Regions from separate parts of the Mesorhizobium sp. KACC 23794 genome, predicted to be linked through region 1. Evidence: predicted binding sites of a transcription regulator. Region 1 holds the regulator's gene; the other holds the start of a gene.
What was found. The regulator PhoB, encoded in region 1, activates phosphate uptake and scavenging genes when phosphate is short. The targets are predictions, from matches to a motif close to TGTCATNNANCTGTCAT.
Positions count from the first base shown of each region.

Region 2: ACSBOB_RS16890 (bifunctional 2',3'-cyclic-nucleotide 2'-phosphodiesterase/3'-nucleotidase) is a predicted target of PhoB. The motif match lies at 4,888-4,904, and genes of this name have one in related genera.

Region 1 is NZ_CP197465.1:1,039,254-1,047,109, reverse strand. It holds gene ACSBOB_RS05330 (MFS transporter) at 1-591, opposite strand, end outside; gene ACSBOB_RS05325 (hypothetical protein) at 733-912, opposite strand; gene ACSBOB_RS05320 (hypothetical protein) at 1,202-1,378, shown strand; gene ACSBOB_RS05315 (hypothetical protein) at 1,491-1,853, shown strand; gene ACSBOB_RS05310 (hypothetical protein) at 1,894-2,118, shown strand; gene ACSBOB_RS05305 (hypothetical protein) at 2,634-3,080, shown strand; gene ACSBOB_RS05300 (hypothetical protein) at 3,240-3,458, opposite strand; gene phoB (phosphate regulon transcriptional regulator PhoB) at 3,606-4,295, opposite strand; gene phoU (phosphate signaling complex protein PhoU) at 4,312-5,019, opposite strand; gene pstB (phosphate ABC transporter ATP-binding protein PstB) at 5,194-6,018, opposite strand; gene pstA (phosphate ABC transporter permease PstA) at 6,036-7,352, opposite strand; gene pstC (phosphate ABC transporter permease subunit PstC) at 7,349-7,856, opposite strand, start outside.
Region 2 is NZ_CP197465.1:3,450,781-3,458,636, forward strand. It holds gene ald (alanine dehydrogenase) at 1-716, opposite strand, end outside; gene ACSBOB_RS16870 (Lrp/AsnC family transcriptional regulator) at 875-1,348, shown strand; gene ACSBOB_RS16875 (NAD(P)/FAD-dependent oxidoreductase) at 1,429-2,700, shown strand; gene ACSBOB_RS16880 (5-formyltetrahydrofolate cyclo-ligase) at 2,666-3,274, opposite strand; gene ACSBOB_RS16885 (cytochrome P450) at 3,375-4,781, opposite strand; gene ACSBOB_RS16890 (bifunctional 2',3'-cyclic-nucleotide 2'-phosphodiesterase/3'-nucleotidase) at 4,992-6,971, shown strand; gene ACSBOB_RS16895 (FMN-dependent NADH-azoreductase) at 7,041-7,670, opposite strand; gene ACSBOB_RS16900 (LysR family transcriptional regulator) at 7,794-7,856, shown strand, end outside.

The DNA of each region.
Region 1 (7,856 bases):
GATGATGAAAACGAGGCCGGCACTGGCCATCATCAGCAAGGCCGCGATGCCATAAGCGATCTCGGACGACAGCCCGTAGAGCAGGCCGCCGGCGACAGGCCCGACAATCGTCGCCGTCTGCCAGGCAGAGGAATTCCAGGCCACCGCGTTGGCGAAATCCTTCGGCGGCACGAGATTGGCGACCAGCGAGGCCGCGGCCGGGCCGAAGAAGGCACGCGCCACGCCGAACACGGCGAGCACGATGAAGATCGGCACAACGCCGGTCAGGCCGCGCAGCGAGAGCAGAAGCAGCGCCAGGGCACAGACGGCCTCCAGCATTGCGGCAAACCCCATGATCAGGCGGCGGCCGAACCGGTCGGCGATCGCTCCCGTCACCAGGACAAGCAGCAGCGACGGGATGAACTGCACGATGCCGACCAGGCCGAGGTCGAACGGATCGCGGGTAAGATCGTAGACCTGCCAGCCAACGGCGACGGAAACGATCTGCGTGGAGAACGTCGCCAGGAACCGTGCCGACCAGAAGGCCAGGAACGGGCGGTGCCGGAAGGCAGCATAACGCTGGCTGTCGGCGGTCGCGGCTTCAGAGGACATCGGGCTCGATATGCGAGAGATATGAAGAACCGCGCTGTCCTTAGCGCGGATCGCGACGTTTATCGCCTCTTAATTCAAAGCTGGACCAGGAATAATGCAGCCGGCCGCTCGAAATCGACGGATCGATCGTGCATCCCCGGCTCAGCCCTCGGCCTTGAACGTCTTCGCCTCATCTCGGATCTTCTCCCAGTCGTTGCCGTGACGGTTCAACAACTCACGCGCCTGATTGGGAGAGAGATCGGTGGTCTCGGCCAGATGCTGGACTTCGAGCTCGCGGCCTTTCGCCAGCCGTCCACCCTCCGGTGTCCTTTTCTTCGCCATATCGATGATTCCTTATGACGAGGATGAACGCATCGATGACGAAAAGGTCGCATGTCGATGTAACCTTGCCCTCTGGACATTTCAGCGAGCCCGCGCACGGGGTCGGAACCTCCGCCTGCCCAGCCGAGTTTCAGGTGCGGCAAAGGAGTTTCTCGATGATCAAATGGCTTGTCAGGCTTGGCCTTGCGTTCGTGGCAACGCGGCTCGCAGCAAAATACATGGCGCCCCAGGCTGAAGCAGAACCCGCGGGCGCGCCGCCACGAAAGCGCCGGCAGCGGAGGGCCGCGACGTGACAAGGTTTGGATTGGCAGTTGCCGCGCTGACGGGGTATGTGGCCTACAGGCTCGGGTGCAGGCTGGTCGAGGAGAACAGCAGCGACAAGCCGCCGATGGAAAAGCCGCGCAAGGTGCGCCGGTCTCCGCCCGCGCATGTGGGCGTCGACGTGTCGGCGAAAACCGCCGATTAAAGGTAATGCCGCGCCTCCCTGCCGATTTCCGCACATGCCGGTCGTTTCGGTGATAGGCTGAAGCCGCGCCCAAGATTCTGCGGGCGCGTCCACACCAGGATCGGACATCGTCATGCATGCGCTTGAATGGGTTCCTCCCGCTCTTTTCGGAGCGGGCACGGGGGCTCTCGCTCTGGCGATCGTCGGATTCAGCTGGGGCGGCTGGGTGACGGCAAGCGGCGCGCAACGCATGTCCAGCGACGCTGCCGCGATCGCGGTTGCGGCCAGCCTCACCCCCTACTGTCTGGAGCGGTCGAAGAGCGATCCGCTGTCGGCCGGCATTCTGGCGGATATAAAGATCGCCAGGGCTTTCCAGCGGGCCGGGCTCGTCGAGCAGGCCGGCTGGGCGACGCCGCTCGGCGAGGAGAGGCCCAATCGCCAACTGGCCGCGGCGTGCGGGCAGGCGCTCACCGCGCAGGCCTTGCCCGTTCAATGAAATTGCTCCGCACAGCGGAGCGGCGCCAGGACCGACGACGATGCTGACTTCCACCTTCACGGCAATGCGGGCACAAGGCGTGCCCATCCGGGCATTGCGCAATGCGGCGAAACTGAACTTCCGCGTCACCACCTCGACCTCGGGGGAACCGGCCGACGGCCCTCCGGCGCATGCGACACAAAACTTCTGGACGGAGGTTGTTTCGGCGCGCCGGGCCTACCGCAAGAAGACCGGCCACAATATCGAGGACATTCTTTCTGCCTGAGCCGGGCGCGGACCTACGCAAGCCATCAATCAGAAGGTGATGCTGCTCAGGGCCAGGTAGAGAGCAGATCCCACCACGGAGGCGGCGAGCAGGATCAGCAGCAATGCGGCGGGCTCGGCCGCCAATCGCCCGAGATACCTCACAAGCCACCGCCTTGCCGAGCAGGCACCCGATCCCTTTGGGACGGTGGCGTTTCTTGCTGCCGACACGAAAAATTGGAAGACATGACGTCCTACTTCCCGGCTGGGGCCAGGGCGGATCGTCAGCCCTCAATCGACAGCGCCCTAAAAAAGGCTGCCGATCGCAAGATGCTATCAGCATGCCGTCGGGATAGCGAATTTATTCGCGGCCGGGGAAGAGCGGATTATACCAACGGCGTTTGAATTTGACCGCCGCCGGTATCGGGCATTGCCGGATTTTCCACGCTGATGCAATACAATGTCGGAGGGATATAGGAAAAGTTTCCTTGCTCTTTTCCGCCTCTCTGCTATTGTGCTTTCCGAACGGAGGCTGGAATGGACCGGGCGGAACGCGAAAATGAGCAGGAGACGCTGAAGGGCATCGCAGCGGTGCTGCTCAGGCTCGCCGTTCTGGCCGAGTTCCTTTGCGTCCTGCCGCTCTGGATTCGCGTTCTGGTGTTGGCGCTCTTGCGGCCGGCCGAGGCCGTTGCGCGGGCGTTTGCTATCGAGCAGGCTGGCGGCGCGCTTGCCTTGCCAGCGGCTGCGGTCGGCGGGGCGGATGCCGATGGCTGCGCCGAGGCTTTGCGGCTCGCCCGCTGCTTCCGCGCGCTAGCCGTCGTCTTCGGCGGCTTGCAGGGTTTTTTCGCCGGACTGCGGCTGTTTCGCGGCGGGCCGAACCGGCGTCTTGCGCAAAACGGATCGGCGATGGCTTGGCAGGATCACGCAATGAGGGCGCGGCGCGCAATGGCTTGCAGCGGGGCGGGGCTCATCGATACGTCGTGACCGCTGGGGCGGCGGCTAAAAGACCCGCCGAGCCGACCCGCCCGGCTTTCGGATCGGGCTCTGACTTGTTGAGGATTCGAACGCCACCCGCCAGCTGCGCTTTGCGGGGGGTGTTGGTATGCCTATGCCAATGGCGGTCAGGGTTAACCGACGTCGGTCTCAGTGCTCGGTCAGTGCTTCGTTGAGCAGGTCGAGGTCGACGTAGAAATAGCGGACCAGGCAGCGCTGGACTTCTTCGGTGTCGAAGCCGTGGCTTCTGAGATAGGAGACCGATTCATGGATGGCGCGGCGGTCGACCAGCTTGGTCTTGCGGTCGTCCTGGGCGTCCATGAGGGCGTCCATCTCGGCGATGTTCCGATCCTTGGGCAGGATTTGCATATGGTTTCCCGGAGCCTTCATGCCTGCCAGAGTAGCGAGTTAAGGATAACAAAACGCTAATGCGGCGAGGTAGCGCGCCGAGCAATGTTGAAGGAATGAGATTGCGCAGGAATGACGCCCGCCGCGGAACCGCGACGGGATGGGCAATCATTCTTCGCTTATGGAATAGCCGGCGCCGCGCACCGTACGGATGACGTCCGGCAGCCGGCCGGTGTTGACCGCCTTGCGCAGCCGGCCGACATGCACGTCGACGGTCCGCTCGTCGATGTAGATCGTCTCGCCCCAGACATTGTCGAGCAGTTGCCCGCGCGAAAACACCCGGCCGGGATGCCGCATCATGAATTCGAGCAGCCGGAATTCTGTCGGCCCGAGCCTGATCTCGCTCTTCTTGCGATAGACGCGGTGGGATTCCCGGTCGAGCACGATGTCGCCGACCTTCAGCACCGAAGACAGCACCTCCGGCTTGGCACGCCGCAGCAGCGCCTTCACACGGGCCACGAATTCCGGCGTCGAGAACGGTTTTACCAGATAGTCGTCGGCCCCCGTAGCCAGCCCGCGCACCCGGTCGCTCTCCTCGCCACGCGCCGTCAGCATGATGATCGGCAGCCGCTCGGTTTCGGGCCGCATCCTGAGCCGCCGACAGAGTTCTATGCCGGACACCGCCGGCAGCATCCAGTCGAGCACCAGCAGGTCGGGCACGTTCTCCTGCAGGCGGATTTCCGCCTCGTCGCCGCGCATGACGACTTCGACCTGATAGCCTTCCGATTCCAGATTGTAGCGGAGGAGGACGCCCAACGGCTCCTCGTCCTCGACCACCATCACCTTCGGAGCGATCATCGCGCCTCGCTTGCCGTTATTCGGCGAGGACGGTCGTTGCCGTCTCGTCGAGTTTCGGGCGGTTCGCCGGAAGCTGCGAACCGGTCAGGACATAATAGGCGTTTTCCGCGATGTTGGTCACGTGGTCGCCGATGCGTTCCAAATTCTTGGCGCAGAACAGGAGGTGCGTGCAGGCGGTGATGTTGCGCGGATCCTCCATCATATAGGTCAGGAGTTCGCGGAACACCGAAGTATACTTGAGGTCGACCTTCTCATCCTCGGCGCGCAGCCGGTCGAGTTCGCTGGGCCGGCGCCCGGTATAGGCGGCGACCACGCCTTCGATCTGGGCGAGCACCAGCGTCGCCATGTCGTCGATGCCGTGCGACAGGCCGCGCGGCGTGGCGCCTTCGCCGATCGCGCCGACGCGCTTGGCGACGTTCTTGGCAAGATCGCCGATGCGTTCGAGGTCGCCGGCCATGCGGATGGCGCCGAGCACGGCGCGCAGATCTTGCGCCATCGGCTGGCGCTTGGCGATCAGCGTGATCGCCCGGTCATCCAGCTCGCGCTGCTTGGCGTCCATGACGGTATCTTCGGAGATGATCCGCTGCGCCGCCGCCGTGTCGGTGTGCAGCAGCGCCCGGATCGAATCGCCGACCATCGAACTCGACAGGCCCGCCATGTCGCGGATCAGCTGGTCGATCTGTTTCAGATCCTCGTCAAACGAGGCAACTGTGTGTTCGCGCATCAAATAACTCCAAAATTCATGGAAGCACCGGGGAACCGCGAGCGAAATGCGTCAGGACGAGGCGAAAATGGTGAGGTTCGAGAACCGGAGCGGAGCGTACATTTTAGTACGTGAGCACCGGAAGCGCAGAACCTCAACATTTGCAGCCCGTCATCACGCATTTCGACGCGGTTCCTAGCCGAAGCGGCCGGTGATGTAGTCCTGCGTGCGCTTGTCGTCGGGGTTGGTGAACATCTTGTCCGTCGCCCCTTCCTCGACCAGGTAGCCCAGATGGAACATGGCGGTGCGCTGCGACACGCGCGCCGCCTGCTGCATGGAGTGGGTGACGATGACGATCGTGTAGTTGGCGCGCAGCTCGTCGATCAGTTCCTCCACCTTCGCGGTGGCGATCGGGTCGAGCGCCGAGCAGGGCTCGTCCATCAGGATGACTTCAGGCGACACCGCGATGGCGCGGGCGATGCAGAGACGCTGCTGCTGGCCGCCGGAAAGGCCGGTGCCCGGCTCGTTCAAACGGTCCTTGGCCTCGTTCCAGAGAGCCGCTTTCTTCAGGCTGGACTCGACGATTCCGTCGAGGTCGGCCTTGCTCTTGGCGAGGCCATGGATCTTCGGCCCGTAGGCGACGTTCTCGTAGATCGACTTAGGGAACGGATTGGGTTTTTGGAACACCATGCCGACGCGGGCCCTGAGTTCCACCACGTCGATCTTGGGATCGTAGATGTCTTCGTTGTCGAGCGTGATCTTGCCGGTGACGCGCGCCGAGTCGATCGTGTCGTTCATGCGGTTGAGGCACCGCAGGAAGGTCGACTTGCCGCAGCCCGACGGGCCGATCAGCGCCGTCACCTGGTTCTGCCGGACGTCGAGTTCGACGTCGAACAGCGCCTGCTTCGGCCCGTAGAAAACGCCAACCTTGCGGCCCTGCATCTTGATCACTTCGTTGGGTTTCGCAGTCATGCTGCCGCTCACTGCCTGTTCCAGTTTCTGTTCGGTCATGATGTTCATGGGAACCTGCTCTCCGTCTACCAGCGACGCTCGAAACGGCGCCTGAGCACGATTGCGGTGATGTTCATCGCCATGAGGAACACCAGAAGGATGATGATGGCGCCCGACATGCGCTCGACGAAGGCGCGCTCGGCCTCGTTCGCCCACATGTAGATCTGCACCGGCAGCGCGGTTGCCGGGTCGAGCGGCGTCGTCGGATAGTCGGCGACGAAAGCGACCATACCGATGAGCAGAAGCGGCGCGGTCTCGCCCAGCGCACGCGCCAGACCGATGATCGTACCGGTCAAGATGCCGGGGGTGGCGAGCGGCAGCACGTGCTGGAACACAGCCTGCGTCTTCGAGGCGCCGAGGCCGAGAGCTGCCGAGCGGATCGACGGCGGCACGGCGGCGAGGGCTGCGCGGGTGGCGATGATGATGGTGGGCAGCGTCATCAGGGTCAGCACCAGGCCGCCGACCAGGGCCGCCGAGCGCGGCATGCCGAGGAAGTTGATGAACACCGCCAGGCCGAGCAGGCCGAAGACGATGGACGGCACGGCGGCGAGGTTGTTGATGTTGACCTCGATGATGTCGGTCAGCCTCGTCTTCTTGGCGAACTCCTCCAGGTAGATGGAGGCGGCGACGCCGATCGGCAGCGCCAGCAGCAGCACGATCACCATCATGTAGAACGAGCCGATGATGGCGACGCCCATGCCGGCCATCTCGGGGCGGCTCGACGCGCCGTTGAAGAACAGGCCCGTGTTGAACTTGCCCGTCATCGCGCCTTCGGCGCGCAGCTTGTCGATCAGCGCGACCTGCCGGTCGGAAACCTTGCGGTTGCCCTCGGCGACGTTGAGGTCGATCTGGCCTTTATACGCCGAGTCGATATTGGCGCTGGCCAGCACCCAGATGTCGCGGGTGGTGCCGATGATCGAAGGGTCGGCGATGACCATGTCGCGAAGCTGCGTGCGCACGCCCTCGGAGAGGAAGCCGCGCAGCGCCGCGAACTGCGGCTTGTCGTCGGGCGAGATGCCGAGCTTTGCAGCGAGCGCGTCGCGCGCCAGGTTCGGATAGTTGGCGGTAACCAGTACATTCGGGTCGGTCGCCCGCTTGTCCTGCGGATCGATCACCTTAGCGTCGAAGGTGATCGGCAGCAGCACCGACGTCTGCATGAACGAGGTATAGCCTTTGCTGAAGATGGTGATCAGCATGATGGCGAGGAAGACGATGCCGACGGAGATAGCGATGCGGCCGTACCAGCGGAAGCGGGTCTCGGCGGCGTAGCGCCGTTTCAGGCCGATGTCGCGGCGTGCCGGCGCCTTGGCGATCGGCAGGCTGTCCAGCGTGGCGGCGGTCATTCGTACTGCTCCCGATATTTGCGCACGATGTAGAGGGCGACGATGTTCATGATGAGCGTCACCACGAAGAGGGTGATGCCGAGCGCGAAGGCGACCAGCGTCTGCGGCGAGTTGAACTCGAGATCGCCGGTGAGCTGGTTGACGATCTTGACGGTGATGGTGGTCATCGCCTCGAACGGATTGAGCGTCAGGTTGGCGGCGACGCCGGCGGCGAGCACCACGATCATCGTCTCGCCGATGGCGCGGGACGCGGTCAGCAGGATGGCGCCGACGATGCCGGGAAGCGCCGCCGGCAGGATGACCCGCTTGATGGTCTCGGAGCGCGTCGCCCCCAGCCCCAGCGAACCGTCACGCATGGCGCGCGGCACCGCGGTGATGATGTCGTCCGACAGCGACGACACCACCGGGATCAGCATGATCCCCATGACCAGGCCCGCTGTGAAGATCGACTGCGCCTGGATGAAGGGCGAACCGCCGGTGAGCGCCGCGCTGAGATCACGCAGG
Region 2 (7,856 bases), 2.4 Mb from region 1:
ACGGCGCCGACCACGATGTCGGCGGAGAAGCATTCTTCTTCCAGCGCTTCCACGGTCGAGTAGCGCGTGTGGACGCGGCCGTTGAAAATGTCGTCGAGCTGACGCAGGCGCGGGATCGAGCGATCGATGATGGTGACGTCGGCGCCGAGGCCGGCCGCCATCTTGGCCGCATGCAGGCCGACGACGCCGCCGCCGAGCACGGTCACCTTGCCCGGCAGCACGCCCGGCACGCCGCCGAGCAGCACGCCGCGGCCGCCATTGGCCTTCTGCAAAGCGGTCGCGCCGGCCTGGATCGACAGGCGGCCCGCGACTTCCGACATCGGCGCCAGCAGGGGAAGCCCGCCGCGCTCGTCGGTAACGGTCTCATAGGCGATTGCCGTGACGCCGGAGGCCAGCAGGCCCTTGGTCTGGTCCGGATCGGGCGCGAGGTGGAGGTAGGTGTAGAGGATCTGGTCGCTGCGCAACTGTACCCATTCGTTCGGCTGCGGCTCCTTGACCTTCACGATCATGTCCGACTTGGCGAACACCTCTTCCGCCGTCTTGGCGATCCTGGCGCCCGCGGCGCGATAGGCGTTGTCGTCAGCGCCGATACCGGCGCCCGCGCCGGTCTCGACCAGCACCTCGTGGCCGTGCGCCGCATATTCGCGGACCGACCCGGGCGTCAGGCCGACACGATACTCGTGATTCTTGATTTCCTTCGGACAACCGACGCGCATGGTTCTGTTCCTCGCTTGACGCCTTGACGGCTTATTCCCTGTATCCTGCAAGGATACGCGCCTTGCGGCCGAAAGAGTTTGCGAAGTGCATTGCTTCAAGCTGGTTCGGCCGCTATTCGTTGCGTGAAATCCGCCTAACGTCGAAGAAAGTTCGAACGGTGCCGCTCGACAGGATCGATATCGCAATATTGGACACGCTGCAGAAGGACGGCCGCATTCCCAACGCCGCGCTGGCCGAGAGGGTCGGGCTGTCGCAATCGGCCTGCTCGCGGCGGCTGGACAATCTCGAAAAGAACGGCGTCGTTCGCGGTTATCACGCGCGGCTGTCGAACGCCGCGCTCGGCCACCAGATGACGGCCATCGTCCATATCTCGCTGTCGGGCCAGTTCGAGAAGACGCTGTCGGATTTCGAGGCGGCGATCAAGCGCTGCCCGAACGTGCTGTCCTGCCACCTGATGTCGGGCGAATACGACTACATCCTGCGCATCGCGGCAAAAGATCTTGCCGACTATGAGCGTATCCACAAGGAATGGCTGTCGGCCATGCCACATGTGACGAAGATCAATTCGTCCTTCGCGCTGCGCGAGATCGTCGATCGCACCGCGCTGGGGCTGAAGCCCGACATGGCCTAGGGACGCACAGAGTCGGCTCTTGTTGCATTGCACAAAATCCTTATCTGAGTGACGGTACGAACCCAGGATCGGATAATGCGATGAACGCGCAGCAACACCATGTCGTCGTTGTCGGTGCGGGTTTCGGGGGATTGGAGACCGTCGCAGGCCTGAAAAACTCGGGGGCTCGCGTCACGCTGATCGACCAGCGCAACCACCATCTGTTCCAGCCCTTGCTCTATCAGGTCGCGACCACGTCACTTGCGACATCCGAAATCGCATGGCCGATCCGCCACCTGCTCAGGAAGCGCAAGGATGTCACCACGCTGCTGGCCGAAGTCACGGGTGTGGACACGGCGGGCAAGCGCGTGCTGCTGGATGACGGAAGCTCCATCGCCTACGATACGCTGGTGCTGGCGACCGGGGCGCGGCATGCCTATTTCGACCATGACGAATGGGAGCCGTTCGCGCCCGGGTTGAAGACGATCGAGGATGCCACCACCATTCGCCGGCGCATCCTGGTTGCGTTCGAGAAGGCCGAGCGCGAGCCGGACCCGCAAGTTCGTGCCGCTCTGCTGACTTTCGTGATCATCGGCGGCGGCCCGACCGGCGTGGAACTTGCCGGCACCATTGCCGAACTGGCGCACGAGACGTTGCGGGAGGAGTTCCGTAATATCGACACGCGGGAGGCGAGGGTCGTCCTGATCGAAGCCGGCGAGCGGGTTCTCGCCGGTTTCAAGCCGGTGCTCTCCGCCTATGCCAGGACGGCCCTGGAAAGGCTGGGTGTAACCATCGAGTTCGGTCATCCCGTCACCGAATGCAGCGCCGAGGGCGTGACGTTTGCCGGCCGGCTGCTGCCCGCCCGGACGATCATCTGGGCCGCCGGCGTCGCCGCCTCGCCCGCGGCGCAATGGCTGGGCGCCGAGAGCGACCGCGCCGGGCGCACGCTGGTGGAGGCGGACCTTTCGGTTCCGGGCCACCCGGACGTCTTTGTCGTCGGCGACGCCGCGCACGTCGCGTGGGAAGACGGAAAGCTGGTTCCCGGCGTTGCGCCGGCGGCAAAACAGCAGGGCCGTCATGTCGCCGCGACCGTGCGGGCGAGGCTTGGCGGCGACGCCGCGTCGCGTCCGTTCCGCTACAAACACAGCGGCGACCTCGCCACCATCGGCAAACGGGCGGCCGCGATCGATTTCGGCTGGTTCCGGATGACCGGCTGGCCCGCCTGGTGGCTGTGGGGCATCGCCCACATCTATTACCTGATCGGTTTCCGCTATCGTCTCGCGGTGAGCCTGAGCTGGCTGTGGATCTACGCGACCGGCCAGCGCAGCGCCCGGCTGATCACCCAGGGGAGCCGGTCACCGGGGTCGCCGTGACGATCCGGTCCATGGGTATGTCGTACGGCTGCGGGCGGATCGTCGGAACGGCCTGCATCGCATAACCGACGCCGATCGTCAGCGGCTTTGCCGGCAGGGACGCCAGCGTCCGGTCGAAGAAGCCGCCGCCATAGCCGAGCCGGTAGTTCTGCGGATCGAAGCCGACCAGCGGCGCAATCACGATGTCCGGGATGACCGGAGGACCGGCGGCCGGAACCGGTATGTTCCATACGCCTTTTTCCAGCGGATCGCCCGGCGCATAGGCGCGGAAGACCAGCGGGTGCGCCTTTTCGATGACGACCGGAAGCGCGATCCGTCCGCCGCCGGCGATGACGGTCCTCATCCACGGACGCAGGTCGGGCTCTCCGCGGAACGGCCAGTAGAGGCTGACGGTCCGTCCTTCGAGATCGCCAATCGTTTCGCTCAGCAGGACGGCGATGCGTTCGGACATGGCCTGCCGCGCGTCCGCCGCGATGGCGAGGCGCTCGCCGATCAACCGCTCGCGTTCGGCTTTTCGCCAGCGCGACAGGTCGGACGTCCCTGTCACGCGATCCTGTCCAGCCTGTTGCGACATCGTGACCGGCTCCGCCAATTGACCTGCGGAGCCTAGGCGTCGGGCCGCCCCGCCGCGGTCGTGTTTGCGACGTCGCAGGTCGACCTTGCCAGCGGTCCGGTCAGTGCGGCCGGCTGGCCGCCTCTTTCGGCAGCAGCTTTACCCACACTCCGTCCCTGGGGCGCAAGGTGATGGATGGAAACAGTGTGGTCGGCCGGTCGCGCTGCCATTCCACGCCGAAATGCTGGACGATCGTCGCGAGGACGAGGATGGCTTCCATCATGGCGAAGCGCTGGCCGATGCAGATGCGCGGGCCGCCGCCGAACGGCATGTAGGCAAACCTCGGCAGCCGCCGCGCCAGCCCGTCCAGCCAGCGTTCCGGCCGAAAAGTTTCCGGATCCTCGAAATGGCGCGGGTCGCGATGCAGCACCCAGGGCGAGATGAAGATGGTCGTGCCGGGGCCGAACTCATAGCCGCCGAGATGGAACGGGCCGGTGGATTCGCGGCCGATCGCCCAGGCCGGCGGATAGAGCCGCATGGCTTCCAGCACCACGCTTTCCGTAAATTTCAGGTGCGGCAGGTCCTCCGCCGTCGCGTCGCGGCCGCCCAGCGCCTCGTCGATTTCGGCGGCGAGCCGTTGCGCTACCTCGGCGTCCTGGCCGATCAGGTAAAAACTCCACGAAAGCGCCAGCGCCGTCGTTTCGTGGCCGGCCAGCAGCAGCGTCAGGGTCTCGTCGCGCAACTGGCTGTCCGACATGCCTTGTTCGGATTCGTCTTTTGCCGCCATCAGCCGCGACAGGAAATCCTGGCGGCCGTGGTAGCCGTGGGCGCGGCGTTCGTCGATCATGCGGGCGATGATCCGCTCGCCGGTGGCGATGGCGCGCCGGTAGCGGATGTGGCCGGGTAGCGGCACCCAGTCCGGAATGACCACGGGCCGCTTGAACCTGGAAGCAATCTCGACCGTGAGGTCGTGGACGGCATGGTCCATGTCGGCGATGTCCTGCTCCACCTCGGAGTTCATGAAGGCCTTGGCCGCGATCCGCAGCGTCAGCGCCATCATCTCCGCATGCATGTCGCGGATTTCGCTAGCCTTCCATCCGCCGGCAGCACTCCTCGCCAGCGCCACGATGTCGGGTCCATACCCTTGCAACTGCTGGCCTGCGAAGGCGGGTGCCGCCAGCCGGCGGTTGCGCTGCCACAATTCGCCCTCGGCGGTCAGCAATCCCTTGCCGAACACCGCCGTCACATGCCGCCAGATGACCCGGTTCTTGATGAAATTCTGGTGATCCTTGACCAGGATCTTTTCGATGTCGTCCGATCTGTTGACCAGTACCGACGGCCATCCGGCGAGATCGTAGCTGACCAGGTCGCCGAAGATGCGCTGCGTCTGGGTGAGGAAGCCGAGTTCGTCGCGGCCGAACTGCAAGGAGTTGCCGAGCAGCGGAATGCCGCGCGGGCCGGGCGGGCGGCTGGGTTGCGGCCGACGCGGCAGTAAGGTCGGGCTGACCTGCGGAGAAAGCTGGGTCACGTGCGGCGCCTCGCTTTGTCACCCTGGAGGAACGGAGACTGGGCCACGCATTTGCCGGTGTCAACAAGGCCCGTACTGGCTCCCGCGCGGTCGACAAGTCGTCCGCTGTCACGCCATGGTCACCCGTATCTGCTGGACTCGGGCGATGATCGGCGCAAGACTTGGGCTTCAGGCTGGGGTCGTTTGCCGACTTATCTTCGAGGAGAAAACATGTCCGGTTCCTTGTCTCTTTCCCGCCGCTCGTTCCTGGCGAGCGGTGCCGCCGCGACGGCGCTCATCGTGCTCCATCCGTTTTCGGCCCGCGCCCAGGCCAACCAGGCGCATCTGCGCATCATGGAGACCACCGACATCCATGTGAACGTGCTGCCCTACGATTACTACGCCGACAAACCAAACGACACGATGGGCCTGTCGCGCACGGCCTCGCTGATCGACGCGGTGCGCAAGGAAGCCACCAACGCCATGCTGATCGACAATGGCGATCTTTTGCAGGGCAATCCGATGGGCGACTACATCGCCTATGAGAAGGGCATGAAGGAGGGCGATCTCCATCCGGTCATGAAGGGCATGAACCTGCTCGGCTACGAATGCTCGACGCTCGGCAACCACGAGTTCAACTACGGCCTGTCGTTCCTCGACAAGGTGCTGGCGGGAGCGAATTTCCCCTTCGTCTGCGCCAATCTGGTGCGCGGAACCGAACTCGCCGCCAATCCGCGCGAGGACAAGCTCTATCTCAAGCCCTATGTCATCCTCGAAAAGTCCATCAAGGACGGCTCCGGCTCTGAACAGCCGATAAAAATCGGCGTCATCGGCTTCGTGCCGCCGCAGATCATGCTGTGGGACGCCAAGAACCTGACCGGCAACGTCGTCACCCGCGACATCGTCGAGGCGGCGAAAGCCTGGGTGCCGCAGATCAGGGAGGAGGGCGCCGACGTCGTGATCGCGCTGTCGCATTCCGGCATCGACGTGAAGCAGGGCGACATGATGGAGAACGCTTCCTTCTTCGTCGCCGGCGTGGAGGGCATCGATGCCGTCTTCACCGGTCACCAGCATCTTGTTTTCCCCGGCAAGAAGGATTTTCAGGAATTGGCCGGCGTCGACACGGCCGCCGGCACGCTGCAGGGCAAGCCCGCGGTGATGGGCGGTTTCTGGGGCTCGCATATGGGCCTGATCGACCTCTTGCTGGAGCGCGACGGCTCGAAATGGAGGATCGTTTCGGCGACGTCGGAAGCGCGGCCGATCTATGAGCGCGTCGAGAACAAGAACAAGGCCACCGTCGCTGACGATCCGCGCATCGTCGAGGCGCTGAAAGAAGACCACGAGGCGACGCTCGCCTATGTCAGGCGGCCGGTCGGCAAGACCTCCGCGCCGCTCTATTCCTACTTCGCGCTGGTCGCCGACGACCCGTCCGTGCAGATCGTCAGCCAGGCGCAGACCTGGTACATCAAGGACCTGCTCAAGGAAACGCAGTGGAAGGACCTGCCGGTCCTGTCGGCAGCGGCGCCCTTCAAGTCGGGCGGGCGCGGCGGGCCGGATTATTATACCGATGTCCCCGCCGGCGACATCGCAATCAAGAATGTCGCGGACCTTTATCTCTATCCGAACACGGTGCGCGCCGTGGAAATCAACGGCGCGCAGGTGAAGGAGTGGCTGGAGATGTCGGCCGGCATCTTCAACACGGTCGAGGCCGGCAAAGCCGACCAGGCGCTGATCAACCTCGATTTCCCGTCCTACAATTTCGACGTGATCGACGGCGTTACCTACAGGATCGACCTGTCGCAGCCGCCGAAATACGATCCGAAGGGTGGGGTGGTAAATGCCTCGTCCGAGCGCATCGCCGACCTGATGTTCGACGGAAAACCGATCGACCCGGCCCAAAAGTTCGTCGTCGCCACCAATAATTACCGGGCCGGCGGCGGCGGCAATTTCCCGGAGATCAACGCCTCGAAGATCATCTTCGAGGCGCCGGATACAAATCGCGACGTGATCGTGCGCTACATCATCGCCGAAGGCACGATCAATCCCTCGGCTGATGCCAACTGGAGCTTTTCGCCGCTGGCGAACACCTCGGTGCTGTTCGAGACCGGCCCCAAGGCCAAGGATTTCATCGCCGACCAGAAGGCGGTGAAGATCGAGGCGGCCGGCGACGGCGAGAACGGGTTTGCGAAGTACCGCATCACGCTTGGGTGACGGAAGCGAGTTGCAAGGCAATTCCCAGCCGGGATGCAGCAACGGGCCGGGGAGGCAAGTCCTCTCCGGTCAGGCCGCCTTTGCAAAGGGCCTTGCCGCCAGTTCCCGGACCGAGGCGGTGGCCTTCGCCAGCGCCTGGCTGACCGCATCCTCGCCCATTCCTACGCCTTCGATGCGGATCACTTCGACGTCGGTGATGCCGATGAAGCCGAGGACGGACTTCAGATAGGGAATGGCGAAGTCGTATACCGCCGACGGGCCTTCGGAATAGATGCCCCCCGACGCAAGCACGATATAGACCTTCTTGCCGGTCACGAGGCCCCTCGGGCCGTTCTCGCCATAGGAGAACGTCTTGCCGGAGCGGGCGATGTGATCGATCCATGATTTCAGCGTCGAGGAAATGCCGAAATTGATCATGCCGGTCGACAGGATGATGTGATCTGCAGACAGTAATTCGTCGATGGCGTGGTCGGACACGCCTACGACCTCCGACTGGTGGGCGTCGCGTGACTCGGGCGGCGTATAGATGCCGGACGCATAGGCCGGCTCGATATGCGGAAGCGGGTTCTTCACGAGATCGCGGGTGACGACGGAACTGCCGGGCAGGGCCTTGTGCAGTTCCTCGGCGAGTTCGGTTGCAACCTTCGTGGAGAGCGAGGCTTCGCCGCGCGGGCTCGATGTGACAAGCAGAATGGACATTGCCGTTTTCCTTCAATCATGACCGGCCAACGTCTCGGGCCGCCAGGCATTGAGATAGGAGGCGCTATCCATTATAAAAATCGGGAAAATCTCTATCCAACATATCGATATTTTGGATGCATCATGCAGGCCAATCCGACCCTCGACCAGTTGCTGACATTCCTGACCATTGCCGAGACAGGCAGT